DNA from 3 places in the Bradyrhizobium lablabi genome. Region 2 is predicted to be linked to each of the others. Evidence: predicted binding sites of a transcription regulator. Region 2 holds the regulator's gene; each other region holds the start of a gene.
The links. Region 2 encodes PhoB, which activates phosphate uptake and scavenging genes when phosphate is short. Its sites were predicted from a motif close to TGTCATNNANCTGTCAT; they were not measured.
Positions count from the first base shown of each region.

Region 1 (10,620 bases), 3.5 Mb from region 2:
CCGCCCGTAGATGTCATCGAACTTGGCGATCGTGTAGACCGGCAGCGCGCGCTTTAAGCATTGATGGTAGACGGGCATCACGATCGGCGCGAGTCGCGGCCCGACATATTCGTCGAGGTAGCGGCCCTTGCCGGTATTGCCATAGGCGGTTGCCATCCGTGTGCCGTCGCTCTGGATCGTCAGGCGTGGCGGCGCTTGCGCGCTATCGACGATATAATAGACGAGGTCGGAAAGTTCTTCCGCGAGCCGTTCGGGCTGGTATTCCTCGATGCGCGGCGGTAACTGCTCCCGGGCATAAAGCCGCAGCCAGGTATTCAACAGATCCCGCTGCTTGATCGATTTGACCACCGATGGGTTGGCGCTCTCGAATTCCACGGCCAGCAATCCGTTTTCAATACACATGAAGCAAAACACCGAACCATCGACCTTAGGGGGAAATTTTTGATGAAAGCGAGCCACCGCGTCGAAATACCGTTAATGGTGGCTTTCCCGGATCAGGGTGGCCCTTCCGGGCGCACCGAAACCGGCGGCCGAAAGGCCTCGGGCGACCCATCGCTAAGGTCCTCACGCCATTCGATTAATGGCGAATCCGCGCAGGCCGGCGCATGCCCAGCTTTCCGCCTTGCCTAAGCCGGCCCGTTGACGGCATATTCGCGCCCGGAGGCGGGCGGTTCGGGACGGAATTTCTAAAAAGGACGTCTCACGAGAACCTTCCGGTTAGGAAATAATTAGCCACGTGCGAAACGCTCTTCGCGGCGATGGTGATGGGGGAAATTTGATTGGCCGATGAGTTCATCCTCGAAACCCACGGATTGACCAAGGAGTTCGCAGGCTTCTTTGCCGTTCGCGATGTCGATCTCAGGGTCCGCCGTGGCAGTATCCATGCGTTGATCGGGCCGAACGGGGCCGGCAAGACCACCTGCTTCAATCTGTTGACGAAGTTCCTAAAGCCGTCGGCCGGCAAGATCCTGTACAAGGGACAGGATATCACGGCGCTGGCGCCGGCCGACGTCGCGCGTCTTGGGCTGGTGCGCTCGTTCCAGATTTCGGCGGTGTTTCCGCATCTGACCGCGCTTGAAAATGTCAGGGTCGCGTTGCAGCGCCAGCACGGGCATTCCTTCGATTTCTGGCGTTCCAAGTCGGTGCTCGACCGCTTCAACGGCCGCGCCCATGAATTGCTCGACGATGTCGGCTTGAGCGAATTTGCCAAGACGCCGGCGGTCGAGATGCCCTATGGGCGCAAGCGCGCGCTGGAAATCGCAACCACCTTGGCGCTCGATCCGGAGATGATGCTGCTCGACGAGCCGATGGCCGGCATGGGCCATGAAGACATCGACAAGATCGCCGCGCTGATCAAGCGCATCTCCGCGAAATACACGATCCTGATGGTCGAACATAATCTGAGCGTGGTCGCCAATCTCTCCGACATCATCACTGTGCTGACGCGCGGTCACGTACTGGCGGAAGGCCATTATACCGACCTGACCAAGGACGAGCGCGTCAAGGAAGCCTATCTGGGGGCGGGTCATGCCTGAACTGACCATGACCGAAACCGCCACGAAGCCCACATCGACAGCTGGTGCTGCGGTGCTGACGGTGCAAAATCTCGAGGCCTGGTACGGCGAGTCACACATCCTTCACGGCATCGATTTCAACGTCAACGCCGGCGAAGTCGTCACCCTGCTCGGACGCAACGGCGCCGGCAAGACGACGACGCTGAAATCGGTGATGGGTATTATCGCCAAGCGCACCGGCTCGATCCGGTTCGGCGGGCAGGAGATTATCCGCACCTCCTCGGACCGCATCGCGCGGATGGGCATCGCCTTTTGCCCGGAGGAGCGCGGCATTTTCGCCAGCCTCGATGTCCGCGAAAACCTCCTGTTGCCGCCGATCGTGCGCCCGGGCGGGCTGTCGCTGGACCAGATTTTCGATCTGTTTCCCAATCTGAAAGAGCGGCTCAACAGCCAGGGCACCAAATTGTCGGGCGGCGAGCAGCAGATGCTGGCGATCGCGCGGATCCTGCGGACCGGCGCGCGGTTTCTGATGTTGGACGAGCCGACCGAAGGGCTTGCGCCCGTCATCATTCAGCAGATCGGCCACACCATCGCGCGGCTGAAGAAAGAAGGCTTTACCATCCTTCTGGTCGAACAGAATTTCCGCTTCGCCTCGACGGTCGCTGACCGCTACTACATCGTCGAGCATGGCAAGATCATCGATGGCTTTGCCAATTCGGAGCTATCGGCCAACATGGACAAGCTTCACACCTATCTCGGTGTCTGAAGAACAACGAGAAGAATCCGAAGAGGAAACCAATATGAAAACTAACATTGCCGCATCATTGTTACTCAGCAGCGCGCTGATCCTTGCCTCGGCAAGTTTCGCGGCCGCGCAGGACAAAACCGTCAAGATCGGCGCGCTCTCCGATCAATCCGGGCTTTACGCCGACCTCGCCGGCCCGGGCTCGACGCTGGCTGCCCAGATGGCGGCCGAGGATTCCGGTCTGACCGCCAAGGGCTGGAAGATCGACGTCATCTCCGGCGATCACCAGAACAAGCCCGACATCGGCACCGCGATTGCGCGGCAGTGGTTCGACGTCGACAAGGTCGACGTCATCGTCGACGTGCCGAACTCGGGTGTCGCGCTTGCCGTCAACAACATCATCAAGGAGAAGAACGGCGTCTACATCAACTCGGGCGCCGCGACCTCCGATCTCACCAACGCGCAGTGCTCGCCGAACACCGTGCACTGGACCTACGACACCTACATGCTCGCCCATGCCACCGGGCAGGCTCTGGTGAAGGCCGGCGGCGATACCTGGTTCTTCCTCACCGCCGACTACGCCTTCGGCGCCGCGCTCGAGCGCGACACCACCGCGGTCATCCTGGCCAATGGCGGCAAGGTGGTCGGCGGCGTCAAGCATCCCCTGAATACTTCTGACTTCTCCTCGTTCCTGCTGCAGGCGCAGTCGTCGAAGGCCAAGATCATCGGTCTTGCCAATGCCGGCGGCGATACCACGAACTCGATCAAGCAGGCGGCCGAATTCGGCATCGTCAAGGGCGGCCAAAAGCTCGCGGCGCTTCTCTTGTTCATCACCGACGTCAAGGCGATCGGACTGGAGACCGCGCAAGGCCTGAACTTCACCGAGACCTTTTATTGGGACCTCAACGACAAAACCCGGGAATTTTCCAAGAAGTTCGCCGCGCGCATGAAGAACGGCGCGCCGCCGTCCATGGTGCAAGCCGGCGTCTATGCCGGGCTGATCCACTATTTCAAGGCGCTCGACGCGCTCGGTGGCAATCCGCACGATGGCGCCAAGGTCGTGGAGAAAATGAAGTCGATTCCGACCGACGATCCCCTGTTCGGCAAGGGCGAGATCGAGCCCAACGGCCGCACCATCCATTCGGCCTACCTGTTCGAGGTGAAGAAGCCCTCGGAATCCAAGGCGCCCTGGGATTTTTACAAGCTGGTCGGAACCGTTCCCGGCGACCAGGCCTTCACGCCGCTTTCGGAAAGCAAGTGCCCGCTGCTGAAGAAGTAACTGCGTTGGCCCGCCGGCCTTGCGCCGGTGGGCTCCGTTTCCGTGTTACCATTTGATTTTGGTTGCGAAAGATCGATCGATGCAGGCTCTCTACGCACAGCTTCTGGTGGGACTGATCAACGGCTCGTTCTACGCGCTGCTCAGTCTCGGGCTTGCCGTGATCTTCGGCATGCTCAACATCATCAATTTCGCTCACGGCGCGCTCTACATGATGGGCGCGTTCTGCGCCTATTTCCTCTTGAACGTCGCGGGCATCGGATATTGGCCGGCGCTGATCCTGGCGCCGATCGTGGTCGGCATTTTCGGAATGATCCTGGAACGGACCATGCTGCAATGGCTGGCCGGCCTCGATCATCTCTACGGGCTGCTGCTGACATTCGGGCTGGCGCTGATCATCCAGGGCGTGTTCCAGAATTACTTCGGCTCATCGGGCTTGCCTTACGCGATCCCCGACGAGCTGAAAGGCGGCATGAATCTCGGCTTCATGTACCTGCCGATCTATCGTGGCTGGGTGGTGATCTTCTCGCTCATCGTCTGTCTTGGAACCTGGTACTTGATCGAACGGACGCGGCTTGGCGCTTACCTTCGCGCCGCCACCGAAAACCCGACGCTGGTGCGCGCCTTCGGCATCAACGTGCCGCGCATGATCACGCTGACTTACGGGCTTGGCGTCGGTCTCGCGGCGCTCGCCGGCGTATTGTCGGCGCCGATCAATCAGGTGCGGCCGCTGATGGGCGAAAATGTCATCATCGTGGTGTTCGCGGTGGTGGTGATCGGCGGCATGGGTTCGATCATGGGATCGATCGTCACCGGCTTCGCGCTCGGCGTGATCGAGGGACTGACCAAGTACTTCTATCCGGAGGCCTCCAACACCGTGGTATTCGTCCTGATGGTGCTGGTGTTGCTGGTGAAGCCTACAGGACTTACCGGACGGGCGGCTTGATATGACGGCGATGACCGACGATACAATCCCGGTGACACCGCGCACCATCCGCGACGAGATGATCGCGTTCGGCATCATGACGGCGCTGTTGATGGCCGTGCCGGTGAGCGGCATCTACCCGTTCTTCGTCATGCAGGCGCTGTGCTTTGCGCTGCTGGCGTGTGCCTTCAACCTTTTGATCGGCTACGGCGGATTATTGTCGTTCGGTCACGCGATGTTTCTGGGCACCGCGGGCTATGTCTCGGCGCACGCATTGAAGGTCTGGGGCTTGTCCCCCGAACTTGGAATTCTGGCCGGCACCGCTGCTGCCGCAGCGCTTGGCGTCATCACCGGCGTCGTCGCGATCCGCCGCCAGGGCATCTATTTCGCGATGATCACGCTCGCGCTATCGCAGCTTTTGTATTTCATCTATGTGCAGGTGCCGTTCACCCATGGCGAGGACGGTATCCAGGGCGTTCCGCAGGGTTACCTGTTCGGAATTTTCAACCTCGCCAACCCGACGATCCTTTACTACGTCGTTCTCGCTGGCTTCCTGTTCGGCTTTTTGGTGATCTTCCGTACCATCAACTCGCCGTTCGGCGAGGTGCTGAAAGCTATTCGTGAGAACGAGCCTCGCGCGATCTCGCTCGGCTACAAGACCGATCAGTACAAGCTGCTAGCTTATATCCTGTCGGGAACGCTGGCAGGATTGGCCGGCGCGCTGAAGGTGTTCGTCGCGCAAAATGCATCATTGACGGACGTTGAAGTGGCGATGTCCGGGCAAATCGTGCTGATGACGCTGGTCGGCGGGCTCGGCACCGTGTTCGGACCGGTGGTCGGGGCTTTTGTCATTATCGCCATGCAGCAGTACCTAGCAGGGTTCGGCCAATGGGTGACGGTGATCCAGGGCGCGATCTTCGTGATCTGCGTGCTGACATTCCGCCGCGGCGTGATCGGCGAGATCGCGCATTATTTCCGCCGCTCGCTTTGAGCGGAACGAAATCCAGAGCATTTTCTTGCCCTTATAAAGCAGTGGATGACCGGTTTCGCGGGCCGTGTGCGGCGCGCTTTCCCGCCGGAATGGTTTATGACAGTTATGTGACAGGCGATTCCGGCCGGCCATTTCCGCTGACAATGGACATTTCAGATGCTGCGTTGGTTCCGCGCTTTTCTCCCGAGGGAGGAACGGTTTTTCGACCTGTTCGCCCGCCATGCCGAGACCGTGCTGCAGGGCGCGCTGGCGTTGCAGGAGATGCTGCGCGGCGGCGATGAGACGCCGGTGTTCTGCCAGCGCGTCAACCAGTACGAGAACGACGCCGACAGCATCACCCGCGAGGTGCTCACCGCGGTACGGCGGACGTTCATCACCCCGTTCGACCGCGGCGATATCAAGAACCTGATCACCTCGATGGACGACGCCATCGACCAGATGCAGCAGACCGCGAAAGCCGTCATCCTGTTCGAGGTCCGCACTTTCGAGCCGCCGATGCGGGAAATGGGTACGCTACTGGTCGAATGCGCCAATCTCGTCGGCCGCGCGCTGCCGCTCTTGAAATCGATCGGCAACAACGTCTCGATGCTGACCGCGATCACCGAGGAATTGACCAAGCTCGAAGGGCGCGTCGACGATCTCCACGACATCGGGCTGAAGGAGCTCTTCCTCAAGCACCGCAACGCCAACACGATGGATTACATCGTCGGCGCCGAGATCTACGACCATCTCGAGAAAGTCGCCGATCGTTTCGATGACGTTGCCAATGAGATCAACTCAATCGTGATCGAACAGGTATAGGGCAGGGCCGCGCAGTGGACGCCACGCTTGGTCTTCCGATACTGGCCGGATTGATCGCGGTCGCGCTCATGTTCGACTTCCTCAACGGATTGCACGACGCCGCCAATTCGATTGCGACGATCGTGTCGACCCGGGTGTTGCGGCCGCAATACGCCGTGTTCTGGGCGGCGTTCTTCAACTTCGTCGCCTTTGCCGTGTTCGGGCTCAATGTCGCGCACACCATCGGCACCGGGATCGTCGAGCCGAGCGTAATTGATACGCAAGTGATCTTCGCCGCCCTGGTCGGCGCCATCGTCTGGAACCTGATCACCTGGGGTTTGGGCATCCCATCCTCCAGTTCGCACGCCCTGATCGGCGGACTGGTCGGCGGCGGCATGGCAAAGGCCGGGCTTTCGGCCGCGGTCTGGAGCGGGCTCACCAAAACCCTGCTCGCGATCGTGCTGTCGCCGCTGCTCGGATTTGTGCTGGCGCTGGTGCTGGTCGTGATCGTGTCCTGGGCCTCGGTGCGCTCGACGCCGTTCGCGGTCGATCGCGCCTTCCGCATCCTGCAATTCGTCTCGGCATCGCTATATTCGCTCGGCCATGGCGGCAACGACGCGCAGAAGACCATGGGCATCATCGCGGTGCTGCTTTATTCGCAAGGCTATCTCGGCACCGAATTTTTCGTGCCGTTCTGGGTGGTGTTGTCCTGCCAAGCGGCAATGGCGCTGGGCACGTTGATGGGCGGCTGGCGGATCGTCCGCACCATGGGCCTGCGCATCACAAAACTGACGCCGATGCAGGGATTTTGCGCCGAGACCGGCGGCGCGGCGACACTGTTCATCGCGACCTGGCTCGGAGTTCCGGTCTCGACCACCCATACCATCACCGGCGCCATCGTCGGTGTCGGCGCTGCGCGGCGGGCCTCGGCGGTGCGCTGGAACGTCGCGAGCACGATCGTCTATGCCTGGGTGATCACGATCCCCGCGTCTGCCGGCATCGCGGCGCTGGCCTATTGGGTGGTGTCGCTGGTGTCCAAAGTGCCCTGACAAGCTCCCTGATTGGCGTTCGTCCGCGCCATTCCTATATGTAACAGGCCGAAAACTCCCTTGATCCAGCCACCTTTCCCTGCCAAACGCTGCCGCCATGTCCGACCTCGCCATCGCAACCGAATCACCGTCCCGCTCGCCGCTTGCCCAGGAAGTGGCGCGGCGCCGGACCTTTGCGATCATCTCCCATCCCGACGCCGGCAAGACCACGTTGACCGAAAAGCTCTTGCTGTTCGGCGGCGCCATCAATCTCGCAGGCCAGGTCAAGGCCAAGGGCGAGCGCCGCAACACCCGTTCCGACTGGATGAAGATCGAGCGCGAGCGCGGCATCTCGGTCGTCACCTCGGTGATGACCTTCGAGTTCGAGGGCCTCGTGTTCAATTTGCTCGACACGCCGGGCCACGAGGACTTTTCCGAAGACACCTATCGGACGCTGACCGCGGTCGATTCCGCCGTGATGGTGATCGATGCCGCCAAGGGCATCGAGGCGCGAACGCGAAAGCTGTTCGAGGTGTGTCGTCTGCGCGATATCCCGATTATCACCTTCATCAACAAGATGGACCGCGAGAGCCGTGACACGTTTGATCTCCTGGATGAGATCGAAAAGACGCTGGCGCTCGACACTACGCCGATGACCTGGCCGGTCGGCCGCGGCCGCGATTTCCTCGGCACCTATGATGTCGTGAGCGGCGGCGTGCGCCTGCTCGAGGGCGGCGGCGCCAAAACAGGCGCGGCGCAACAGATCGACATTTCCGAACTTGCCGGCCGCAATGCCAACCTTGACGTCGCCGCGGTCAAGGATGAACTGGCGCTGGTATCCGAAGCCTGCAAGCCGTTCGAACTCGCTGCGTTTCGCGAGGGCCATTTGACGCCGGTCTATTTCGGTAGCGCGCTGCGCAACTTTGGCGTCGGCGATCTCCTGGAAGGCCTCGGCCGCTTCGCGCCGCCGCCGCGCGCGCAGGACTCCAACCTGCGCAAGGTCGAGGCCGCGGAGCCGCGCATGAGCGCGTTCGTGTTCAAGATCCAGGCCAATATGGACCCGAACCACCGCGACCGCATTGCGTTCGCGCGGCTGTGCTCGGGCAAACTCGCCCGCGGCATGAAGGCAAAGCTGGTGCGCACCGGCAAGAACATGTCGCTCTCGAGCCCGCAATTCTTCTTCGCGCAGGACCGCGCCCTGGCCGATGAGGCGTTTGCCGGCGACGTCGTCGGCATTCCCAATCACGGCACGTTGCGGATCGGCGACACCCTGACCGAAGGCGAGGACCTAACCTTTGTGGGCGTTCCCAGTTTTGCCCCGGAGATCGTCCGCCGCGTCCGGCTCACCGACGCGATGAAGGCGAAGAAACTGAAAGAAGCCTTGCAGCAGATGTCGGAGGAGGGCGTGGTGCAGGTTTTCCGCCCGCGCGACGGCGCGCCCGCGCTGGTCGGCGTGGTCGGCCCGCTGCAGCTCGACGTGCTGAAAGCCCGGCTCGACGCCGAATATTCGCTTCCCGTGGAATTCGAGGTCTCGGAATTTCAGCTGGCGCGCTGGATTTCATCCGACGACCGCAAGAAACTCGACGCCTTCATCGCCGCCAACGGCTCCGGCGTCGCCGACGACGTCGATGGCGATCCGGTGTTCCTGGCCAAGAACGAATTTTACCTCGGCTACACCAAAGAACGCGCCGAGGGCATCAATTTTTCCAGCATCAAGGACGTGAAGAGGAAGGCGTGAGCGGGCCGGTGGGTCGATGCCTCGCGCCAGTCTCTCAATTCGTCATGGCCGGGCTTGACCCGGCCATCCGCGTCTTTGTCACCAAGAAAGCAAGCAAGCAAGACGTGGATCACCGGGACAAGCCCGGTGATGACGCCAAATATGTGGTGGCATTCCCGCGACACCCATGCGCGCCGCGGATGCCTCATGCGGCTGCTCTCCCGGAAAAGCTCCTTGAACCTGCCGCTCAACCAGTAAAGTATCCAATGGATGCTTTTATCAATCGAGGAGCCCGCAATGCCAGATCTCGTCACCTATTCCCGTTCCGGCCCCGTCGGCACCATCGTGATGGACGACGGCAAGGCCAATGTGATGTCGCTGAAAATGCTGAACGCGCTGCATGCCGCGTTCGACCAGGCCGAACGGGACAAGACGGTCGCGATCCTGAAAGCGCGCGGAAAGCATTTTTCTGGCGGGTTCGATCTCAACGTATTCGCCAAGGGCAGCGCCGAGGAGCAATATCTGATGGTCAAGGCCGGTGCGGAGCTCGCGCTGCGCATCCTGTCGTTTCCGACGCCCGTGGTCGCGGCCTGCCAGGGCAACGCGTTCCCGATGGGGGCGTTCCTGATCATGTCCTGCGATCACCGCATTGCCGCCGAGGGCGACTACCGGATCGGCATGAACGAGGTCGCGATCGGGCTCACGGTGCCGCGTTTTGCCATCGAGATCGCCCGGCAGCGGCTGACGCCGGCCTATTTCAGCCGGGTTGTGATGACCGCGGAGATGTTCGGTCCAATGGAAGCGGTCACCGCCGGCTTCTTCGACCGCGTCGTTCCGGCCGACGAGCTCGAGCGCAGCGCGGAGGAGGCGGCCCGGGCGCTAAGCACGCTCAACATGCCGGCCCACGCTGCCACCAAGGCACGGGCGCGCGGCGCTGTGATAAAAATGATCCGCGCCATGATCGACGAGGACATCACCCCACAATACGGTGAAGACCGGGTGGTGAGCCGCGCGTCGGCTTGAGGGGAGCGGCTGGCGCCGCGGCGGTGGTGTTTTGGCCGCCGCCTTTGTATGAAGGCGCATGAATTCAAAACCGCGCCGGGCCACCTATCGACATGGCAATTTGCAAACAGCGGCCTTGAAGGCCGCCTATGGTCTGGTGGCGAAAGTCGGCCATGAGCGCTTGAGCTTGCGCGAGGTCGCCGACGCCGTCGGCGTCGCGCACCGCTCGCTCTACAACCATTTTGGGGATCGCGAGGCGCTGTTGGATGCGGTCGCGACCGAGGCCTATACGCGGCTCGCAGGCCGGCTGAAGAAAGCACAGACGCCGGAAGACTACACCGCGATTTATATCCGCTTCGCGCTCGCCAACCGCGCGATCTTCGCGCTGATGGCGAGCCGGCCGCACGCCACCATGAAGTACAATCCGCCACTGCAGACCGCCGTGCACAAAGTCATCACCGAGGCGATGCGGATTTTCTGTGCCGATATCGAAACGCCGGCGGCGCGGCGGCGCGCGGTGATGAAGATCTATATCACGCTCTATGGCGGCATCTCGCTTTATGCCGCCGGCGTGCTCGACCAGCCCAGCGAAAAGGCGCTGATCGCGGAACTTTCAGCGATGAACGCGGGGATGTGAACGCC
Region 1 covers NZ_LT670844.1:447,941-458,560, reverse strand. The annotation lists gene B5526_RS02160 (PAS domain-containing protein) at 1-402, opposite strand, end outside; gene B5526_RS02155 (ABC transporter ATP-binding protein) at 780-1,535, shown strand; gene B5526_RS02150 (ABC transporter ATP-binding protein) at 1,543-2,280, shown strand; gene B5526_RS02145 (ABC transporter substrate-binding protein) at 2,315-3,538, shown strand; gene B5526_RS02140 (branched-chain amino acid ABC transporter permease) at 3,618-4,481, shown strand; gene B5526_RS02135 (branched-chain amino acid ABC transporter permease) at 4,483-5,451, shown strand; gene B5526_RS02130 (DUF47 domain-containing protein) at 5,608-6,252, shown strand; gene B5526_RS02125 (inorganic phosphate transporter) at 6,267-7,280, shown strand; gene B5526_RS02120 (peptide chain release factor 3) at 7,378-8,997, shown strand; gene B5526_RS02115 (crotonase/enoyl-CoA hydratase family protein) at 9,274-9,999, shown strand; gene B5526_RS02110 (TetR/AcrR family transcriptional regulator) at 10,058-10,615, shown strand.
Region 1: a site for PhoB is predicted at 5,548-5,564, ahead of B5526_RS02130 (DUF47 domain-containing protein). Genes of this name have one in related genera too.

Region 2 (10,620 bases):
GCCGGATAAGCAGCTCGATCGGGCCGTCGAATTTGCAAGGCAGGTTGCCGCCGCCGCTCCGCTCGGGGTGCACGCCCTGCTTGTGTCGGCTCGCCGCGCGCTCAGCGAGGGCGAAAGGCTGGCGCTGGCGACATTGCAACCGGAATTCGCGCGCCTGCTGCGAAGCGAGGATCGTCAGGAATATCTCCGCTCGCTTCGCGAAAACCGTGCCCCCGTCTACGTCGGGCGATAGCGATGTCTGCGGACGCTCGGCTCGCCGCGGCCTGCTTTCGCTGGCATGGTTCGAGGAATTCTTCGGGCATTTCTCCGACTGCGGAGGTAACCATGCGAACGGTGTTTTGGGCCTTGAATCTGATCTTGGTCGTGCTCGCCACGAGCGCCAGGGCGGGCGAAGTCGACCGGCTTTATGTCATCGATTGCGGCTGGGCGCACGCAGCCGACCAGTCGCTTTGGTCGCCCGGCGTCAATGTCGGCGTGCCGATTGATTTCTCCGATAACTGCTATCTCATTCACCACAATACCGAGGGTTATTTGCTTTGGGATACCGGGATCACCGACCGCCTCGTGGCGGTTCCGGATGGCATAAACGTCCCGGCGCTCAGCCAGACCTGGCACCGCAGCCAAACCCTGGCGGCGGCGCTCGCAACGCTCGGCGTTAAGCCCGCCGATGTGCGCTATCTCGCGATCTCGCATGTCCATCCCGATCATGTCGGCAATGTCGAGGAATTTCCCGACGCTATCCTGATCATGCAGAAGGCGGAATGGGAATATGGACAAAAGCTGCCGCTGAAGCCCTTCAGCCCCAAGAACAAGCTGGAGCTGATCGAGGGCGACAAGGATCTGTTCGGCGACGGCAGCCTGACGATGCTATCGACGCCCGGCCACACGCCGGGACACCAATCCCTGCTGGTCCGCCTCAAAAAGACCGGCGATGTCGTGCTGTCGGGCGACGCTGTGCATTTCCAGTCCAACTGGGATGACCGCCGCGTTCCCGGCTTCAACGCTGACAAGGCGCAGTCGACAGCCTCAATGGAAAAGCTCGCGCATGTCCTCGCCAACAAGCACGCACAGCTCTGGATCAATCACGACAAGCCTTCCAGCGACGCGCGCCGCCATGCGCCGGAATTTTACGACTAGAGCGCGATGACTTTTCTTCGAATCGTCATCCCGCTCTATCTTTTTGATTGAGCATGATCTCCGCGCAAACGCCCTTGGCGTTTGTCGCGAGGGAAAACCGGTGTCCACTTTTCCGGATCATGCTCTAGCGGCGCATATTCGACTCGTCATCGCCGGGCTTGACCGGCGATATCTCTGCTTCGAAAAAAGCTTGCCATGAAGATTGATGGATTGCCGGGTCAAGCCCGGCAATGACCGCGTGCGGCGCCCTACTCCACGCCCGCCTCATCCGGGGTGAACTCATACACCGACGAGCAGAACTCGCAGGTCACGACCACCTTGCCGTCTTTCACCATGTCGGCGCGATCACCCGGCGCAAAACTTGCGAGCATTGCGGCGACGGCCTCGCGCGAGCACGAGCATTGCGCGCGCAACGGCAGCGGCGCGAAGACGCGGACGCCGCGTTCGTGGAACAGCCGATAGAGCAGCCGCTCGCCCGACAAATCCGGATCGATCAGTTCGATATCCTGGACGGTAGAGATCAGCGACTGGCCTTCGACCCAGGCGTCGTCTTCCTCGATTGTGTGGGTGACGCTGCCTTCCGGCGCGTCGCCGGGATGCAGATCGGCCTGCCGCGCGCGCTCCGGCGCTTTCGGCAAAAATTGCAGCAGCATGCCGCCGGCGCGCCAGCGATGCCTTGGACCGCTGCCTTCACCGCCGCGCCATTCCTCGCCGACCGCAAGCCGCACCCTTGTGGGAATCTGCTCCGAGCGCAGAAAATATTCATGCGCGGCGTCTTCGAGCGAGCCGCCCTCGAGCGCCACCAGTCCCTGATAGCGGCTCATGTCCGGCCCCTGATCGATGGTCATGGCGAGATGGCCCTTGCCCAATAGCGCACCGGAATCGAGGCCCTCCCTGAGCCGGGTCGCATCGAAGCGCGCATAGGCGCGCAAGCGGTCCGGCGCCTGAAAATCCACGATCAGGAACGATACCGGGCCGTCGGTCTGGGTCTGCAGAATAAAACGGCCGTCGAATTTCAGGGACGAGCCGAGCAGTGTCGTAAGCACGATGGCTTCGCCAAGCAATTTACCGACCGCAGGCGGATAATCGTGCTTGGTCAAGACATCGTCGAGTGCGGGGCCGAGCCGGGTCAGGCGGCCGCGCAGATCGAGCGCCGCGACCTCGAACGGCAGCACCGCATCGTCGACCGGAACCGCCGACGGCGCGCGGATCGGGGTTTGGAGCGAGATTTTCATGTCGGGGGATTGTGCAGTCATGGCGCTTTATCTGGGGTCGGCGGAGGTGAATCGAAAGGGGGTTACGAGGTGCGAGAATATCTCCACGAGCCGTCCCTGTGAAAGCAGGGACCCATAACCACAAATGGCTGTTGTTGCATCGAGCTGCGGCTCCAGCTTTTGCAAATACGCACGGCGGTGGTTATGGGTCCCCGCTTTCGCGGGGACGACGATAGAATTTTGACTAACCGCTACGCCACCGCGTCAAAGCACCAGGCCAAAATGCCCTTTTGCGCGTGCAGGCGATTTTCGGCCTCGTCGAACACCACCGATTGCGGGCCGTCGATCACCTCGTCGGTGACTTCGTCGCCGCGATGGGCAGGCAGGCAATGCATGAACAGCGCATCGGGTCTTGCCAGCGACATCAGCTTGGCGTTGACCTGATAGGGTTTCAGCAAATTATGGCGATGCTCGCCGTCCTTGTCGCCCATCGAAAACCAGGTGTCGGTGACGACGCAATCGGCGCCGCGGACGGCGGATTCCGGATCGTTGCCGAGCACGATCGGGGCTTGAGTGGCCTTGATCCAGTCCTTCATCGCCTTGTTCGGCGCAAGCTGCGGCGGGGTCGCGACGTTCAGGGTGAACTTGAAGCGCTCCGCGGCGTGCGCCCATGACGCCAGCACATTGTTGTCGTCGCCGCTCCACGCCACGGTGCGGCCCGTAATCGGCCCGCGATGCTCCTCGAACGTCATCAGGTCGGCCATCACCTGGCAGGGATGCGAACGCCGCGTCAGCCCGTTGATGACGGGCACGGTGGCGTGCGCGGCAAGCTCCAACAGCGCATCATGGTTGAGGATGCGGATCATGATGGCATCCACGTAACGCGACAAGACCCGCGCGGTGTCGGCGATGGTCTCGCCGCGGCCGAGCTGCATCTCCGCGCCCGTCAGCATGATCGATTCACCGCCGAGCTGGCGCATGCCGACGTCGAACGACACCCGCGTCCGGGTCGAGGGCTTTTCGAAGATCATCGCCAGCGTCTTGCCTTCGAGCGGCTTCTTGGTCTTCGCGCCACCGTTTTTTTGCGCCTTCAGCTTCGCCTTCATGGCGAGGCTTAACTCGAGCATGTTGCGCAATTCCTTGGTCGGAATCTCGTTGAGATCGAGAAAGTGCCGCAGCGCCTTGCTCATTGCCCCGCCGCCTGCTTCAACCGACTGTCGGCAAATTTGGCGCAGGCGTGCTCGAGACATGCCACCGATTCCTCGATCTCCGCCTCGGTGACGATCAAGGGCGGCAGGAACCGCACCACGTTCTCGCCGGCGCCGACCGTGAGCAGCTTTTGCTCGCGCAGCGCGGCCACCAGATCGGTGGACGGCACCACCGCCTTCAGCCCGATCAACAGGCCCTCGCCGCGCACTTCACTGAGCACGCCCGGATAGCGGTCGACCACGGAGGCCAGCTTCTGCTTGAGCAGGAGCGACATCTTCTGCACGTGATCGAAGAAGCCGGGCTTCAGCATCACGTCGAGCACCGCATTGGCGGCGGCGACCGCGAGCGGATTGCCGCCGAAGGTCGAGCCGTGCGAGCCCGGCGTCATGCCGGAGGCGGCTTCCGCGGTCGCAAGACACGCGCCGATCGGAAAGCCGCCGCCGAGCGCCTTTGCCAATGACATCACGTCCGGCGTTACGCCGATGCGCTTATAGGCAAACAGATCGCCGGTGCGGCCTACGCCGGTCTGTACCTCGTCAAACACCAGCAGCAGGCCATTGTCGTCGCAGAGCTGGCGCAACGCCTTGAAGAAGGCGTGCGGCGCGGCGCGCACGCCGCCTTCGCCCTGCAGCGGCTCGATCAAGATGCCCGCGGTGTGCGGACCGGTCGCCTTCTTCACCGCGTCGAGATCGCCGAGCGTCACCTGATCGAAGCCGTCCATCGGCGGCCCAAAGCCCTCGAGATATTTCGGCGAGCCGGTCGCGGCCAATGTCGCCAGCGTCCGTCCGTGAAACGCTGAGTCGAAGGTGATGATGCGATAGCGCTCGGGATGGCCTTTGGCGGCGTGAAATTTGCGCGTGACCTTGATCGCGCACTCCATCGCCTCCGCGCCGGAATTGGCGAAGAACACGAAATCCGCAAAGCTCTGTTCGCACAGCCGCGCGGCGAGCCGCTCGCCGTCCGGGCTCTTGAACAGGTTCGACATGTGCCAGAGTTTTGTCGCCTGCTCCTGGAGTGCTGCGACCAGATGCGGGTGGCAATGGCCGAGCGCGTTGACCGCGACGCCGCTCGTGAAATCGAGATAGCGCTCGCCATTGGTGGCGGTCAGCCAACACCCTTCGCCGCGCTCGAAACCGAGATCGGCCCTGGCGAAAACGGGAAGCAGATGCGACGTGGCGCTCTGGGTCATGGCAATCACTTGAAAGTTAGGCCCGGCCGCGGTGCGCGCATTGGCGCGATCGCATCGACCGCCAGACGGAAAACAAAACGTGCCGCCTTTTCGGGGCGGCACGTGGCAAGCATTCTATGCCCGCGGCGAACTGTGTCAACCGGTCGCCCCCGTATTCTTCCGGTGTCGCGGAAAGGGCGCATTGCAATGCTTAGCTGACGGAACATGTGGACGCACCCACGCGGACTCTTGCGCCGGAGTCACGCCATATTGTAGCTTCTGGGACGTCGGGTACGACATCTCGTGCGGCAGTTCTGATCCTAAGTCCTAAGTGTTCGGCGTACACGTTCGGGCGCGCTTTCCGCGCCCGGCGAGGGCTAAGGGATTCTGCCGGCTGGGATTTTTGACAGATTGGCACCGCAGCGCTGCCCCAAGATCGGCCGGCGCGACGCGAAGGAAAGAGTGCGATGACGGTATTGACCTGGTCTGACGATCGCGTCGAGCAACTGAAGAAACTCTGGGAGTCCGGGCTTTCGGCCAGCCAGATTGCCGCCGAGCTTGGAAATGTGACGCGCAATGCCGTGATCGGCAAAGTGCACCGGCTGGGGCTTTCCGGCCGCGCCAAGAGCCCCGCCTCGGCGGCGCCGCGTCCGCGCAAAGCCCGCCCCGCCCAGCACATGATGCGGGTAGCGCGTCCGGTCTCGCGCGGCAACACGGCGCTGGCGCATGCGTTCGAGGTCGAGCTCGAGGCCGATCCGATCGCCTTCGACAACGTGGTGCCGATCAGCCAGCGGCTGTCGCTGCTGGAATTGAACGAGGCCACCTGCCACTGGCCGATCGGCGACCCGGCCAGCGCGGAATTCTTCTTCTGCGGCGGCAAGGCGCTCTCGAGCCTGCCCTATTGCGCGCACCACTCGCGGATCGCCTATCAGCCGGCAGGCGACCGCCGCCGCCAGCCGCCGAAGCCGGCGCGGTAAAGGGCGCGTGCAGACAACGCGCTAAGTCTGCTCCCTCGCCCCGCCCTTGCGGGGAGAGGGTTGGGGTGAGGGGCTCTATCGTCGTCTTCGAACGTTCGTGATGAATGAAGCGCCGTGCCTCGCCCCTCACCCGAAATTCCCGCTCCGCGCGAATTTCGACCTCTCCCCGTAAAGAACGGGGAGAGGTAAGGAAGTCGCCGCTGGCGACAGCATGCGAGGCCGCTTACTCCGCCGCTTTCGCGAACCGGTCATCCAGCGCGTAGCCGGCGCCGCGGACGGTGCGGATCGGGTCCTGCTCGCGGCCGGGGTTGAGCAGTTTGCGCAAGCGCCCGATATGCACGTCGACGGTGCGCTCGTCGATATAGATGTCGCGGCCCCAGACTGAATCGAGCAATTGCTCGCGGCTGAACACCCTCCCCGGATGCTCGAGGAAGAATTCCAGGAGGCGATACTCGGTCGGGCCGAGATCGATCGGCCGGCCCGAGCGGGCGACGCGGCGTTTCTCGCGGTCGAGCTCGATGTCGCCGTAACTTAACACGGTGGCGAGCCGTTCGGGGCTGGCGCGGCGCAACAGGCCCTTCACCCGCGCCAATAATTCCGGCACCGAAAACGGCTTGACGATGTAATCGTCGGCGCCGGTGGCAAGCCCCCGGACCCGTTCGCTTTCCTCCCCGCGCGCGGTCAGCATGATGATCGGCAGCGACCGCGTCTCCGGCCGCGCCCGCAAGCGGCGGCACAATTCGATGCCGGACAGGCCCGGCAGCATCCAATCGAGCACGATCAGGTCGGGAACGCGTTCCTTCAGCCTGGTGTCGGCATCGTCGCCACGGCCGACTGTCTCTACATCATAGCCTTCGGCGTCGAGGTTGTAACGCAACAGCGTGGTCAGAGCTTCCTCGTCTTCCACCACCAGAATGCGCGCGCTCATTATGCCCAGCCTTCTCTTTTGTTTGACGCGTTTTGTTCACGTGCTCAAAAAACGCTTCGTTTGGTTTGACGCGTTTTCTTCACGCTAACCAGATGCACTTCGCTCGAAAACGCTACTCTTGGTTTGACGCGTTTTCTTCACGCGAACCGGATCTAGTTCGCTCGAAAACGCTGCGTTCTAATTTCCAGGTACTGTCGTGGCAAAGGTCGTCATGTCGCCCTTCGGGCGCTTGTCGAGGATCTGCTGACCCTCGATCATGTAGAACACGGTTTCCGCGATATTGGTGGCGTGATCGCCGATCCGCTCGATGTTCTTGGCGCAGAACATCAGATGGATGCAGAACGAGATGTTGCGCGGATCTTCCATCATGTAGGTCAGGAGCTCGCGGAACAGCGAGGTGCAGATGGCGTCGACTTCCTCGTCGCCCTTCCACACCGACATCGCCGCGGGCAGATCGTGCGCCGCATAGGCGTCGAGCACGGATTTGACCTGCGACTGCACCAGGTCGGTCATGTGCTCGAGCCCGCGGATCAGTTTGAGCGGCTGGAAATCGCTCTCCAGCGCGGCGACCCGCTTGCCCATGTTCTTGGCGAGGTCGCCGATCCGCTCGAGATCGGTCGCGACCCGCATCGCGCCGACGATCTCGCGCAAATCGACCGCCATCGGCTGGCGCCGCGCGATCGTCAGTACCGCGCGTTCCTCGATCACCCGCTGCAGGTTGTCGATTTCGGCGTCGGCGGCGACGACGCGTTGGCCGAGCGCGACGTCGCGGCGGATCAGCGCATCGACGGATTCGACGATCATGCGCTCGGCAAGTCCGCCCATCTCCGCGACCAGCCGGGTCAATTCCTGCAGGTCGCTGTCGAACGCCTTGGCGGTATGTTCAGAAGCCATATTGCTCTCCTCAGCCGAACCGGCCGGTGATGTAGTCCTGGGTGCGTCGATCGCTGGGCGAGGTGAAGATCTTGTTGGTCTCGTCGAACTCGATCAGCTCGCCGAGATACATGAACGCGGTCTTGTCGGAGACGCGCGCGGCCTGCTGCATGTTGTGGGTGACGATAGCGATCGTGTAATCTTCCGCCAGTTCCTGGATCAGTTCCTCGACCTTGGCGGTCGAGATCGGATCGAGCGCCGAGCAGGGCTCGTCGAACAGGATCACCTCGGGCCGCACCGCAACGGTGCGGGCGATGCAAAGCCGCTGCTGCTGGCCGCCGGACAGGCTTAAGCCCGAGGCGTTCAGCTTGTCCTTGACCTCGTTCCACAAAGCGCCGCCGCGCAGCGCCTTTTCGACCCGGCCATCCATCTCGGATTTTGATATTTTCTCGTAGAGGCGGATGCCGAAGGCGATGTTCTCATAGATCGTCATCGGAAACGGCGTCGGCTTCTGGAACACCATGCCGACGCGGGCGCGCAACAGATTGAGGTCGAGCTTGGAATCCAGGATATTGGTCTGGTCCAGCATCAACTGGCCGGTGGCGCGCTGGCCCGGATAGAGGTCGTACATCCGGTTGAAGATCCGCAGCAAGGTCGATTTGCCGCAGCCGGACGGTCCGATGAACGCGGTGACGCGATTGGCGCCGAGCGTCAGGTTGATGTTCTTCAGCGCGTGGTGCTCGCCGTAATAAAAGTTCAGGCCGCGCGCCGTCACCTTGGCCGGGGCCTCGGGCAACGCCACGGCCGGAACCGACCCACTCGCGGCACTCACTGATACAGACAGGTCATTCATTTTGGTGTCCTCTCGGCGCCAAGAATACGCGCGCCAATATTCAAGGCGAGTACGGTCAGGGTGATGAGCAGGGCCCCACTCCAGGCCAACTGCTTCCAGTACGCATAGGGGCTCTGCACGAAGTTGTTGATGGTCACCGGCAGGTTGGCCATCGTCTTGGTCAGGCTTAGGCTGAAGAACTGATTGGAGAGCGCGGTAAACAACAGCGGCGCGGTTTCGCCGGCGACGCGGGCGGTCGCCAGCAGCACGCCGGTGATCAGACCCGATCGGGCGGCACGATAAGCGATCCGCTTGATCACGAGCGAGCGCGGCAGCCCAAGCGCGGAGGCCGCTTCGCGCAGCGGATTGGGCACCAGCAGCAGCATGTCCTCGGTGGTCCGCAGCACCACGGGAATGACGATCACGGCGAGCGCCAGCGAGCCGGCCAAGGCCGAGAACCCGCCCATCGGCACCACCACCGCGCCATAGATGAACAGGCCGATGATGATCGACGGCGCGCTCAGGAGAATGTCGTTGATGAAGCGGATCACCGAAGTCAGGCGGTCGTTGCGGCCGTATTCGGCGAGATAAGTGCCGGCGAACAGGCCGAGCGGCGCGCCGATGCCGACCCCGATCACCGTCATGATGATGGAGCCTGTGATGGCGTTCAGGAGCCCGCCTTCGGTGGAGCCCGGCGGCGGGGTATTCTCGGTGAACAACTGAACGCTCAGCCCGGCGAAACCGTTGAACAACAGCGTGAACAGGATCAATGCCAGCCAGGTAACGCCGAACAGAGCGGCGCCGAAGCAAAGGGCTCGGATGACGATGTCGGTGCGGCGCCGGCGGACGTAAATCGGGTTCATGAGCTTAGTTCCCGGCTTTCGTTTCCAGATGCTGCAGCATCATCCGCGCCGCGGCCAGCACGAAGAACGTCAACACGAACAACAACAGGCCGAGCAGGATCAGGCCGGATTGATGCAGGCCGTCGCTTTCGGCAAACTCGGATGCGATCGCCGCCGAGATCGTGGTGCCCGGCGCGAAGATCGACGAGGAGATGCGGAAGGAATTGCCGATGATGAAGGTCACCGCCATGGTCTCGCCGAGCGCGCGGCCGAGCGCCAGCATGACGCCGCCGATGACGCCGACGCGGGTGTAGGGAATGACCACGTTGCGGACGACTTCCCAGGTGGTGCAGCCGACGCCGTAGGCGGCCTCTTTGAGAACCGGCGGCACGGTCTTGAACACGTCGACCGAGATCGCGGTGATGAACGGCAGCACCATGATCGCGAGAATCAGCGCTGCGTTGAACAGGCTGAGGTAGGACGGGGGGCCTGCGAAAATCGATCCCAGGATGGGGATGCCGTCGAACACCTTAATCATGAACGGCTGGAACGTGTAGGCCAGGAACGGGCCGAGCACGAAGAAGCCCCACATGCCGTAGATGATCGATGGGATTCCGGCGAGCAGTTCGATCGCGATGCCGATCGGGCGGCGCAGCCATTGCGGGCAGAGCTCGGTCAGGAAGATCGCGATGCCGAGCCCGACCGGAATGGCGATCAGCATCGCGATGAACGAGGTCACCAGCGTGCCGTACATCGGGCCGAGCGCGCCGAGCACCGGAGGATCGGCCGACGGCGCCCAGCGCTGCGTCCACAGGAACGCGAAGCCATATTCCTTCATCGCCGGCCAGGCGCCGACGATCAAGGAGAGAATGATGCCGCCGAGGATGAGCAGCACCGAAATCGCACAGAGACGGGTAATCCAGTAAAAGGTGACGTCGCCGGCTTTGAAGGCGCCGAGCGCCTTGGCGCGATCGTAAGGCCCGGTGGCTTCGATTACATCGCTCTGAACGGCCATGTCTGCCACGCCAATCCCCTGTGACTTTCTACTTGTTCACTTGACCCGCCTTATGTCCCGGATCGGCGGTGCGCGCCAGCAACGCGCTTGCCGATCCGGGGGAATTTTTTAAAAGCTACGCGCGGGTCCCGGCTTCTCGCGGAGCAGCGGTGCACCGCACCGCGAGGCTTACCGGTCAGCTCTTGATATCGGACGACCAGGTCTTTTCGATCAGCTTGACCACCGGCTCCGGCATCGGAATGTAATCGAGTTCCTCGGCCATTTTGCCGCCGTTCATGAAAGCCCATTTGAAGAACTTCACGGCTTCGGCGGATGCGGCCTTATCAGCCGGGTCCTTGTGCATCAGGATGAAGGTCGATGCCGTGATCGGCCACGACTTTTCGCCCGGCTGATCGGTGAGGATCACGTAATAGCCGGGAGCCTTG
Region 2 covers NZ_LT670844.1:4,817,531-4,828,150, reverse strand. The annotation lists gene B5526_RS22435 (crotonase/enoyl-CoA hydratase family protein) at 1-232, shown strand, start outside; gene B5526_RS22430 (N-acyl homoserine lactonase family protein) at 325-1,137, shown strand; gene B5526_RS22425 (Hsp33 family molecular chaperone) at 1,386-2,393, opposite strand; gene argF (ornithine carbamoyltransferase) at 2,603-3,541, opposite strand; gene B5526_RS22415 (aspartate aminotransferase family protein) at 3,538-4,749, opposite strand; gene B5526_RS22410 (GcrA family cell cycle regulator) at 5,196-5,705, shown strand; gene phoB (phosphate regulon transcriptional regulator PhoB) at 5,929-6,633, opposite strand; gene phoU (phosphate signaling complex protein PhoU) at 6,811-7,527, opposite strand; gene pstB (phosphate ABC transporter ATP-binding protein PstB) at 7,538-8,359, opposite strand; gene pstA (phosphate ABC transporter permease PstA) at 8,356-9,201, opposite strand; gene pstC (phosphate ABC transporter permease subunit PstC) at 9,206-10,195, opposite strand; gene pstS (phosphate ABC transporter substrate-binding protein PstS) at 10,371-10,620, opposite strand, start outside.

Region 3 (10,620 bases), 3.5 Mb from region 2:
TATGCCGGGGGATTCTTATTTTTAAGCTAATTTTTTCGAACCATTGACGGCTAACCGAGCATCCGCCGCTCACGCTCCTTGCCCGACGCCTCAGCTTGCCGCGGGCGAAATCAAGATGGCGTCGGAACCCTTGCCGCCTGCGGCTTTGCATATATCGCCGTCAAGCCGGATCTGATCAGCCGCGACCAGCCGTAGCGCTTCGGGATAGATGCGGTGTTCGACCGCAAGAATCCGCGCCGCCAGCGTCTCCGGCGTATCGTCATCGCGCACCGCGACCGCGCCCTGCATCAGAATCGGGCCGGCGTCGGTTTCCGGAATGACAAAATGCACGGTCGCTCCCGAAATCTTTACCCCTGCGCGCAGCGCCTGCGCCTGCGGTTCGAGACCGGGAAATGACGGCAGCAATGAGGGATGAATGTTGAGCATCCTGCCATACCAGCGCTGCACGAATCCGGCGGTGAACAGCCGCATGAAACCGGCGAGGCAAATCAGGTCGATCTTGTGCTGATCGAGCGTCGTCTGCAGCACGGCCTCGAACGCCGCGCGATCCTTGCCGAACGGCTTGCTCTCGATCGTGAGCGTCGGAATTCCGCTAGTCCTGGCCTTTTCGAGGCCCAAAGCGTCGGAGCGGTTGGAGATCACCACGACGATCTCGGCCGGGAAATCCACTTCGCTTGCCGCCTCGATCAATGCGGACATGTTCGATCCGCGCCCGGAAATCAGGATGGCGACACGGCGCTTCATGGACTCACCATGCCAGATCGAGATGACCGTTATAGACCACGCGGTGCTCGCCCTCGGCGGGGATCACCTCGCCGAGAAGCGTAACGCTCTCGCCGCCCTCGGCAAGAATCGCGGTGACCTGTTCGATCGCATCCGCTTTCACGATCGCGATCATGCCGATGCCGCAATTGAAGGTGCGCAGCAATTCGAGTTCGGCGATGCCGCCCTGCTCCGCCAGCCATTTGAACACCGGCAGCACTGGAAGCCTCGCCAGATCGATGCCGACGCCGAGATGCTTCGGCAGCACGCGCGGAATATTGTCGGTGAAACCGCCGCCGGTGATGTGGGCGAGCCCCTTGACCGCGCCGCTCTCGCGAATCGCGCGCAGGCATGACCTCACATAGAGCCGCGTCGGCGTCAGCAGCGCGCCGCCCAATGTCATGACCGGGGAGAACGGCGCGGGCGCGTCTAAGCCGAGGCCGGATCGTTCGACGATCTTGCGGACCAGGGAAAAACCGTTGGAGTGAAGGCCCGACGAGGCAAGGCCGAGCACGGCGTCCCCGACCGCAATATCGGGCCGCGGCAACAGCGTGCCGCGTTCGGCCGCGCCGACCGCAAACCCCCCGAGGTCGTAGTCGCCATCCCTGTAGAGGCCGGGCATTTCGGCGGTTTCGCCGCCAATCAGCGCGCAGCCGGATTCGCGGCAGCCTTCCGCGACCCCTGCGACGATCGCCGCCGCCGCCTCCGGATCGAGCCTGCCGCATGCAAAATAGTCCAGAAAGAACAGCGGCTCCGCGCCCTGCACCACCAGGTCGTTGACCGACATCGCCACCAGGTCGATGCCGATGCCGCCGTGCAGGCCGGTCTCGATCGCGATCTTGACCTTGGTGCCGACGCCATCCGTGGCGGCGACCAGGACCGGGTCTTTGAAGCCCGCGGCCTTGAGATCGAACAGCCCGCCGAACCCGCCGATTTCGGCGTCGGCCCCGGCGCGGGCGGTAGCACGGACCATCGGCTTGATCAGGTCGACCAGCCGATTACCCGCATCGATGTCGACACCCGAATCCGCGTAAGTGAGCCCGTTTTTGCGGTCGATCATGGCCTGTCCCAGATAATGCCGGCTGGTTACGTCGGATTCCGCGGATGCGCAATGGCTCGCAAGCGGTATGCCCGTGTACTATGTAGACAGGAACCGGTTCAGCCTGCAAAGAGCCGGACCTTCGTAAAAAACAAGGCCGGGAGCCGGGAAGCGACCGAGTTGAGTATTCCGAATATCATTACGCTGGGCCGCATCCTCCTGGTGCCGATCATCGTCTGGGCGATCGCCTCCAGCCAGATGGAAATCGCGTTCGCGATCTTCGTCATCGCCGGCGTCAGCGACGCCGTGGACGGCTTCCTCGCCAAGCGTTTCAACATGGCGAGCGAGTTAGGCGCCCTGCTCGATCCCTTGGCCGACAAGGCGCTTCTGGTCTCGATCTACGTGGCGCTTGGTATCTGGGGCGCGGTGCCGCGCTGGATCGTCATCCTCGTGGTCTCGCGCGATATCATGATCGTGAGCGCCGTGATTGTGTCATGGTTGTTCGGCAAGCCGATCCCGATGAAGCCGTTGATGGTGTCAAAACTCAATACCGTGGCGCAGGTGGCATTCGCGGCATTGGTGCTGGCCGCGCTCGGCTTCGGCTTCCAGCCGAGGCCGTATGATCTGATCCTGATGGGCTTTGTAACGGTCTTTACTTTGGTCTCCGTCTCTCTCTATCTCGTGGAGTGGGTGCGGCACATGAGCACGATCGAAGCCAGCTAGAGCGCGATCGAAGCAAGTTGGATCGCCGAGATCCCGGTATGGAGCAACCGCGTGGCAGGCCGCGTCGAACCTCGTCAACTGGCATTTGCGCTGCCGCACGCGGAAAGCCTCACCCGCGACAATTTCCTCGAAGGACCGGCCAATGCTGCCGGCCTGGCGCTGGTTGACGGTTGGCCGGACTGGCCAAGCCCGATCATGCTGCTGGTCGGACCGGAGGGCTCCGGCAAGAGCCATCTGGCGGCGATCTGGGCCGAGCAGGCCGGCGCGCGGTCGATATCCGCCCATGCGCTGACCGCAACCGCGGTGCCGGGCGCGCTGGCGACCGGGGCGCTGGTGGTGGAAGACTTGAAATCGCCTGATGTCGACGAGCGGGCGCTCTTTCACCTGATGAACCTGGCGCGGGAAGACGAAGCCTTCGTTCTGATCACCGCGCGGGTGCCGCCGTCCGCGCTCCAAATCGAGCTGCGCGATCTGCGGTCACGGCTGCGCGCGGTTCCGACGGTGTCGCTGCTGCCGCCCGACGACCAGTTGTTTCGCGCCCTGATCGTCAAATTCTGCGCCGACCGTCAACTGGCTGTCGATGAGACGGTGGTAAGCTATCTCGCAACCCGGATCGAGCGGTCCTACGCGGCCGTACGGCAGGCGGTCGAACTGCTCGACAGCGAAGCCTTGCGGCTCGGCCGGCCGGTCACCCGGGCGCTGGCGGCTGAATTATTGCGCAATGCCTGATTTGTGACGGCCGAGGCGCATCTTGACGGCGCGGCTTGTGGGAACATCAATGTCATCGAAACGTCATCGCGATAACACATGCTTTGCGCCGACTTGGCTAAAATGGCGGCGCGGCCTGATTTGGGAATGGATCAAACCTTGATGGAATCCGCGCAAGCCATTGTAATTAAAGAAAAAGAAGCGGAAGCCGAGGCTAGCCCGACGATTGCTGCAAGCCCCGAACGCTTCATCAATCGCGAGCTTTCCTGGCTGCATTTCAATCGCCGGGTGCTCGAGGAGTCGGTCAATCCCGGCCATCCCGCGCTTGAACGGGTGCGATTCCTGTCGATTTCCGCCAATAACCTTGATGAGTTCTTCATGGTCCGCGTCGCCGGCATCAAGGCCCAGGTGCGCGAGGGCATTGCCGAGCGCAGCCCAGACGGGCTGACCCCGTCCGAACAGCTGGTTCTGATCAACGAGACGGTTTCAAAGCTCGCCAACGACCAACAGGCGATCTGGCGCGACCTGCGCGGCATCCTGGCCGAAGTGGGCATCGTTCTTGTCGACGGCCGCGATGTCACCAAGACCGAGCGAGGCTGGATCGAGGATCATTTCCTCCACAACATTTTTCCATTGCTGACGCCGCTTGCCATCGATCCAGCGCATCCCTTCCCGTTTATCCCGAGCCTCGGATTTACCATCGCGCTGCACCTGGCGCGGGTCGCCGACGGCAAGCCGATGAACGCGCTCATTCGTATGCCCGGCAAGATCGATCGCTTCATCCGCCTGCCCGCCGGCAAGGACGCGACCGTGCGCCTGATTACGCTGGAGCAGGCCACCGGCCTGTTCATCGGCCGGCTGTTCCCTGGCTATGTCGTCAAAGGCCAGGGCGCCTTCCGCATCATCCGGGATTCCGAACTCGAAATCGAGGAAGAGGCCGAAGATCTGGTGCGGCTGTTTGAAACCGCGTTGAAGCGGCGGCGGCGCGGATCGGTGATCCGGCTCGAGATCGAAGCCAACATGCCGGATGAACTGCGCGCCTTCGTGCAGCACGCACTTTCCACCGCCGACGACGAGGTGTTGCTGGTCGACGGCGTGCTGGCGATGAACGAATTGTCGCAACTGACCCGGCTCGACCGCCCCGATCTCGAATTCGCGCCCTACGTCCCCCGCCATCCGGAACGCGTGCGCGACCATGGCGGCGATATTTTCGCCGCGATCCGGCAAAAGGACCTGATCGTCCATCATCCCTATGAATCGTTCGACGTCGTCGTGCAATTCCTGCAACAGGCCGCCCGCGATCCCGACGTCGTCGCCATCAAGCAGACGCTTTATCGCACCTCGAACAACTCGCCGATCGTCCGCGCGCTCGCGGAGGCCGCGGAAGCCGGAAAGTCGGTAACCGCGCTGATCGAGCTCAAGGCGCGGTTCGATGAGGAAGCCAACATCCGCTGGGCCCGCGACCTCGAACGCGCCGGCGTCCAGGTCGTGTACGGGTTCATCGAACTGAAGACCCATGCCAAGCTGTCGCTGATCGTGCGCCGCGAGGGCGGCAGTCTCACGACCTATGTCCATACCGGCACGGGGAACTATCATCCGGTGACCGCGCGTATCTACACTGATTTGTCCTATTTCACCTCCGACCCGATCATCGGCCGCGACGCCGCGCGGGTCTTCAACTACATCACCGGCTACGCCGAACCGAGCGACATCGAGAAGATGGCGGTATCGCCGCTGACCCTGCGCAAGCGCATGCTCGAACATATTCACGGCGAGACCAACCACGCCCGTCACGGCAGGCCCGCGGCGATCTGGATGAAGATGAACTCGCTGGTCGACCCCGACATCATCGACGCACTCTACCAAGCCTCGCAGGCGGGCGTATCGATCGAGCTGGTGGTGCGCGGCATCTGTTGCCTGCGTCCGGGCATATCAGGGCTTTCGGAGAATATCCGCGTCAAATCGATCATCGGCCGTTTCCTCGAGCATGGCCGAATCTACTGCTTCGGCATGGGACAGGGCCTGCCCGGCGCAAAAGCTGCTGTGTATATCTCGTCCGCCGACATGATGCCGCGCAACCTCGATCGCCGGGTCGAAATCCTCTGTCCGCTGCAAAATCCCACGGTGCATCAGCAGGTTCTCGAGCAGATCATGGTCGCTAACCTGAAGGATACCGAGCAGAGCTGGCAATTGTTGCCGGACGGATCGTCAACGCGTATGAAGGCCGCGAAGGGCGAGGAGTCTTTCAACCTGCATAATTACTTCATGACGAATCCGAGTCTGTCCGGCCGTGGAAAGTCGCTTAAGGAATCTTCGCCGCGCCGGCTCACGCGCCGTACCGAGCGTCAGCAATCGTCCACCGAGCGTCAGGCATCATCATAAGGGGTCTTTCCGGTGAAGGGGCCGCGCAAACGCGCATCGAGCGTCGCGGTCATCGACATCGGCTCGAACTCGGTGCGTCTCGTCGTCTACGAATCGTTGACGCGAAGCCTGGTCACGCTGTTCAACGAAAAAACCCTGTGCGGTCTCGGACGAGAGGTGCAGACCACCGGGCTATTGGCGCCCGACGCCGTCGCCAAGGCGTTGACGTCGCTGCGGCGGTTTCGCGCGCTGTGCAAAGTGATGAAAGTCGGCCGGGTCTACGCGATCGCCACCGCCGCGTGCCGCGATGCCACCAACGGCCCGGATTTCATTGCCAAGGCCGAACGCATCTGCGGCGTCAAAATAGAAATCCTCTCGGGTCCGCGCGAAGCGAAATTATCCGCCTTCGGCGTCATCTCCGGCATTCACAAGCCGGACGGGATCGTCGGCGATCTCGGCGGCGGTTCGCTGGAACTGGTCGACGTTCGCGGCAACCGGGTTCATAGCGGCGTCACGTTGCCGCTCGGAAGCCTCGCGCTGCAGGATCTGTCGCACAAATCCTTGAAGCGCGCCGAGCGCATCGTCAAAACCGAGCTTTCCGATGTTGCCCAGCTCTCGGCCGGCCGCGGCCGTGTGTTCTACGCGGTCGGTGGAACGTGGCGCGCGCTGGCGCGCATCCACATCATCCAGAGCGAATACCCGCTGCGAGTGATGCATGGCTATTCGATACCGGCCCAGGACGCACTCGATTTCGCGCAGCGCCTGCGGCGCCTGGTAACGGCGAATATGTTGGCCAATATCGAGGTCGTTGCCGATGCGCGGCGGCCGCTATTGGCCTACGCTGCCCTCGTTCTCGAACAAATCATCCGGGTCGCGAAGCCGAAAACCATTGTGTTTTCGACCTTCGGCGTACGTGAAGGCCTGCTCTACGAGAAGCTGCCGCCGGCCGAGCGCGCCAAGGACGGATTGTTTGGCGCCGTTCAAGAGCTCAACGGACTGTTGTCGCGATCCGCGCGTCATGCCCAGGAATTGACGGAATGGACCGATCGCCTGGTGCGGGTCGTGCATTTGCGGGAAACCGACGAGGATCGCCGCCTGCGCCATGTCGCTTGCCTGTTGTCGGATATCGGCTGGCGGGTACATCCCGATCACCGCGGCGAGGAAACGCTCAGTCTCATCATCAATGGCAATTTCGGCTCGATCAGCCATCAAGGCCGGGCGTTTGTCGCATTGTCGGTGTTCTACCGTTATGCGGGCTTGAGCGAACAGAACGAACCGCCGGCTATCATTCGTGAGTTGGTGCTGCCGGCCATGATCGAGCGTGCGCGCCTGCTCGGCGCCGCGTTCCGCGTCGCCCATCTGATATCGGCGGCGCGGCCGGGCGTGTTGCCGGCGACCCACTTCCGAACCCAGGGCCGCAAGCTGATGCTGGTGTTCGAGCACCGGATGGTCGATATCGTCGCCGACCGCGTCGGCAGCCGCTTCAAGCAGCTGGCGCGGCTGGTCGGCCGCTCCGGGTCGATCGAAAGGCGCTAGGCCAGTCCAGCGCAATTTTCTCTGATTCAATTTTCAAACAGCCACGATGCGCAAGGTTTTGACATCGTCATTGCGAGCGCAGCGAAGCAATCCAGCTTTGGCGCCGCGAAACAGGAAGCTGGATTGCTTCGTCGCAAGTGCTCCTCGCAATGACGACTGGAAACAGTTTCGCATTCCCGCGGCGCAATGCGCCCGAGGTTTGCCTCATCTTTCACCCTCCTGGAAAGTAGAGGGCGCAGGGAAAGCCGGATGCGCGCTGCACCCGCGGTCTCGCGTGCAAAATGCAATATAGAAGACGCACACGAGCATACAGGTTCAGCGGAGGCAATCCGGCCTTCCCTGCACGATGGTTTACGGCTTACTTCGTGCTCTCCCCGGCGACCGGGCTCTTTTGCCACCGTCATCCGTGGAAGTGACTTCCACGAACTTGACACCAGCGTCGGGGTGTCAGGACCACACGACTTCGCCGTCCGCTTAAGCGCTGTTCGTCAATAGCGCTGCTGCGTCCACCGCATCCCGCCCCGCGTCCGTGACGATCGCGATACGCCCCTCGAGAGGAACGAGACGGCGCAGTTGTAAAAGTGTTTTGGGGCAAACGAGAACAAATTTCTTTTTGCAGGGAGGACTGGACAGGGCAAATCAGCTTGATCCGAAAGGAGAATTTTTGCTCAATTGAAATTGCTGTGAAAGCCGGAATTGAGGTCAAATGGCATCGCTGATTTGCCCGTCGGGCGATCGATGGCGCTACGTTCGCTCTTTCCCCGCTATGGCCGAACCGTGAGTTGAATTAAGTGCACTGGACTGCACCCCTGGAACGAGACACGATAATTTCTGTGACAGTGCGGTTGCCATGATGCGTTATCGTGGTTTGTTTTGCGCGAACGCGGTTTCGAACTCAAGGGGCGATTGGTACCCGAGCGCCGAGTGCAACCGGTCCTTGTTGTAGACTTCTGCGATGAAGCTATTGATTCGGCGGCGGGCGTCACTGAGGTCGGCGAAGGCCTTGCCGTCGATCTCTTCGGTCTTCAGCGTCTTCATGAAGCTCTCGGCCTTGGCGTTGTCGAAGGGATTGCCCGGTCTGCTCATGCTGATGGTGATGTCGCGATCGGCCAGCCGTTGGCGATAGGCGATGGAGGCGTATTGCACCCCGCGATCGGAGTGATGGATCAGGCTGCCGGGTTGCGGCTTTCGGGCATCGATGGCTGTCTCCAGCGCGGCGATGGCGAGTGAGGCATCGAGCGTGTTCTCAAAAGCCCAGCCCACGGCCTTGCGCGAGAAGGCGTCGAGAATGACGGCGAGATAGGCGAAGGCTCTGGCGAGATGCACATAAGTGATGTCGGCGACCCAGATTTGATCAGGCGCTGACGGAACAAGGCCGCGCACCAGATTGGGCACGATGAGAAAGGCCGAGGGGCGGTCGGCTGGTGGCTTCAGGAACGGCGCCTTGCGCTGGGCCAGGAGATTGTCCTCGCGCATAAGCCGCTGAACTTTCTTGGCATTCACCACCATGCCCTGCCGTCTGAGGGCCGCTGTCACCCGCCTATAGCCATAGAAGCGGTGCTTGAGGCAAATGCGCTGGATAACGTCGCGCAACTCGCACTCAGCCGCCTCACCGCTGCGTCCGGCAAGGTGCCGGTAATACGTCGCGCGCGGCAGGCCTGCGAGCCTGCACAGGTGCAGCACATCGGCGTGCGAACCGGCCGCTTCTAGCGTCATGGCTTCAATAACTTCGATGATGCGGATGCGGGTTTGCCTTGCGCTGCCGGCCGCTCCAAGGCGCGCAAGGCTTTTCGAAAAAAATCGATGTCCAGTTGCTGGCGGCCCACCAGCCGTTCAAGCTCGGCGATGCGCGCGCTCGCCTGGGCGAGCGCAGAGCGTTTTTTGTCATCCGCCTGTAGCGGCCTGAGCCTGCGGGGGCCAGGCTTGGGCCCGCGCTTGCGATTCAACCCCTCAGGCCCATGGGCCTTCCACGCCTTGATCCAGTCATGCAGAAGCTTGCGCGATATCCCAAGCTTGCGGGCCACAGGCAGAACGCCTTCGCCTCCTTCAGCAAGCTTGATCGCCTTCAATTTGTACGCCGTCGGAAACTGACGGATCTTTCCTTTTGCTGCCACAGGTCATCCTCGAAATGCCTGTCACAGAAATTATCGTGTCTCGTTCCAGGGGTGCAGTCCAGCACCGTCACCGTAATTCCCCAAAGAACTCCACCGCGCCCGTTTCGAGATTGTACATTGCGCCTGTGATCTTGATGGTACCCTTGGCCTCCAACTCCGCCAGGACGGGGCTGTCTTTCCGAATGTTCGCGACAGTCATCTCGACATTCTTCCGCGCGACAGCATCCACGAAGGCGTAGTTCTTCGCCGACCGGTCGCCTGTATAGGACGTCGCCTGCACCGCAGGTTTGATCTTAGCCAGCAATCCCGTAAGATTGCCCAGCTCTGCGTTGTCAATCGCCCCTTTGATCGCGCCACAGGCGGTGTGCCCCATGACGAGCACGACTTTGGCGCCGGCGAGTTTGCACGCGAACTCCAGGCTGCCCAGAATGTCGGCGCTCTCGACGTTGCCGGCGACCCGGCAGTTGAAGATGTCGCCGATGCCGAGGTCCATGATGACCTCGGCCGGGGCGCGCGAGTCGATGCAGCTGAGTAGCGCCGCTGCGGGATATTGTCCCGAGGCGCTTGCCTTCTGTTCGCGAAGATAATTGCGTTCCTTCCTTTCGCCCTTCCGAAAGCGCGTGTTTCCGTTCTTCATTGCCTGGATGATTTGATCCGGCGTCAACTTGTCGCGTAGTTCCTTGGTAAGAGCGTCCGCGCGTGCCCGGTCCGCGAGGAAGAGGCTGCTCCCGCCAATTCCGACCGCAGCCGCTGCGCCCGTCATCTTGAGGAAATTCCGGCGGGCCAAACAATTGCAGTCCCGAGGATGTCCTGGCTTGTGGTGCACGGGCGATCTCCCCTTCCATAACTATATTTTTCAAGCAACGTGCCGCGAATCCTATTTTTGATCGGTGTTCGTGACAAGGTGTCACAAGCAAACGACGAGGCAAATCTATAATTCAGAATGGAGCTCGGCTGGCAAACCTCAACTAAGATGCAGAGGCTGCTTCCGCACGGGCACGGAAGGAGACATGGTCGGGCGCGTTGCAAAGCGCCGAAGTGCGCTGTTTGAGCAATGCTCGACAGGTCTATAACCGGTTCGATAGACTGAAGAGGGGTTTTGTCCGACCTGAGCCCGACGATGTCTGAAACGATTATGCGACGAATATGGCAAGCCATAAAACGATGGCGCTGGCGGGCCCTGGCTTTGGCGGTGGCGATGCCCTTGGCAATCGCCGTGTTTAGCTGGTTCGGCGTCACCACCCCCGATCGGACAGCAGAGCAGTCATTCATGTCCCGCGCCGAAGCTCGCCACCAAGGCGCGGTAACCGTTCGCGCGGCGGTTTTGACCGACGACGAAGGCCAGCGCTACTTCGGCGCGTCTCTGGCCGACCATGG
Region 3 covers NZ_LT670844.1:371,388-382,007, forward strand. The annotation lists gene purN (phosphoribosylglycinamide formyltransferase) at 91-744, opposite strand; gene purM (phosphoribosylformylglycinamidine cyclo-ligase) at 749-1,822, opposite strand; gene B5526_RS01745 (CDP-alcohol phosphatidyltransferase family protein) at 1,982-2,524, shown strand; gene B5526_RS01750 (DnaA ATPase domain-containing protein) at 2,576-3,253, shown strand; gene B5526_RS01755 (RNA degradosome polyphosphate kinase) at 3,395-5,614, shown strand; gene ppx (exopolyphosphatase) at 5,627-7,129, shown strand; gene B5526_RS01765 (IS3 family transposase) at 7,988-8,845, opposite strand; gene B5526_RS01770 (helix-turn-helix domain-containing protein) at 8,842-9,243, opposite strand; gene B5526_RS01775 (carbonic anhydrase family protein) at 9,311-10,069, opposite strand; gene B5526_RS01780 (LssY C-terminal domain-containing protein) at 10,364-10,620, shown strand, end outside.
Region 3: a site for PhoB is predicted at 3,304-3,320, ahead of B5526_RS01755 (RNA degradosome polyphosphate kinase). Genes of this name have one in related genera too.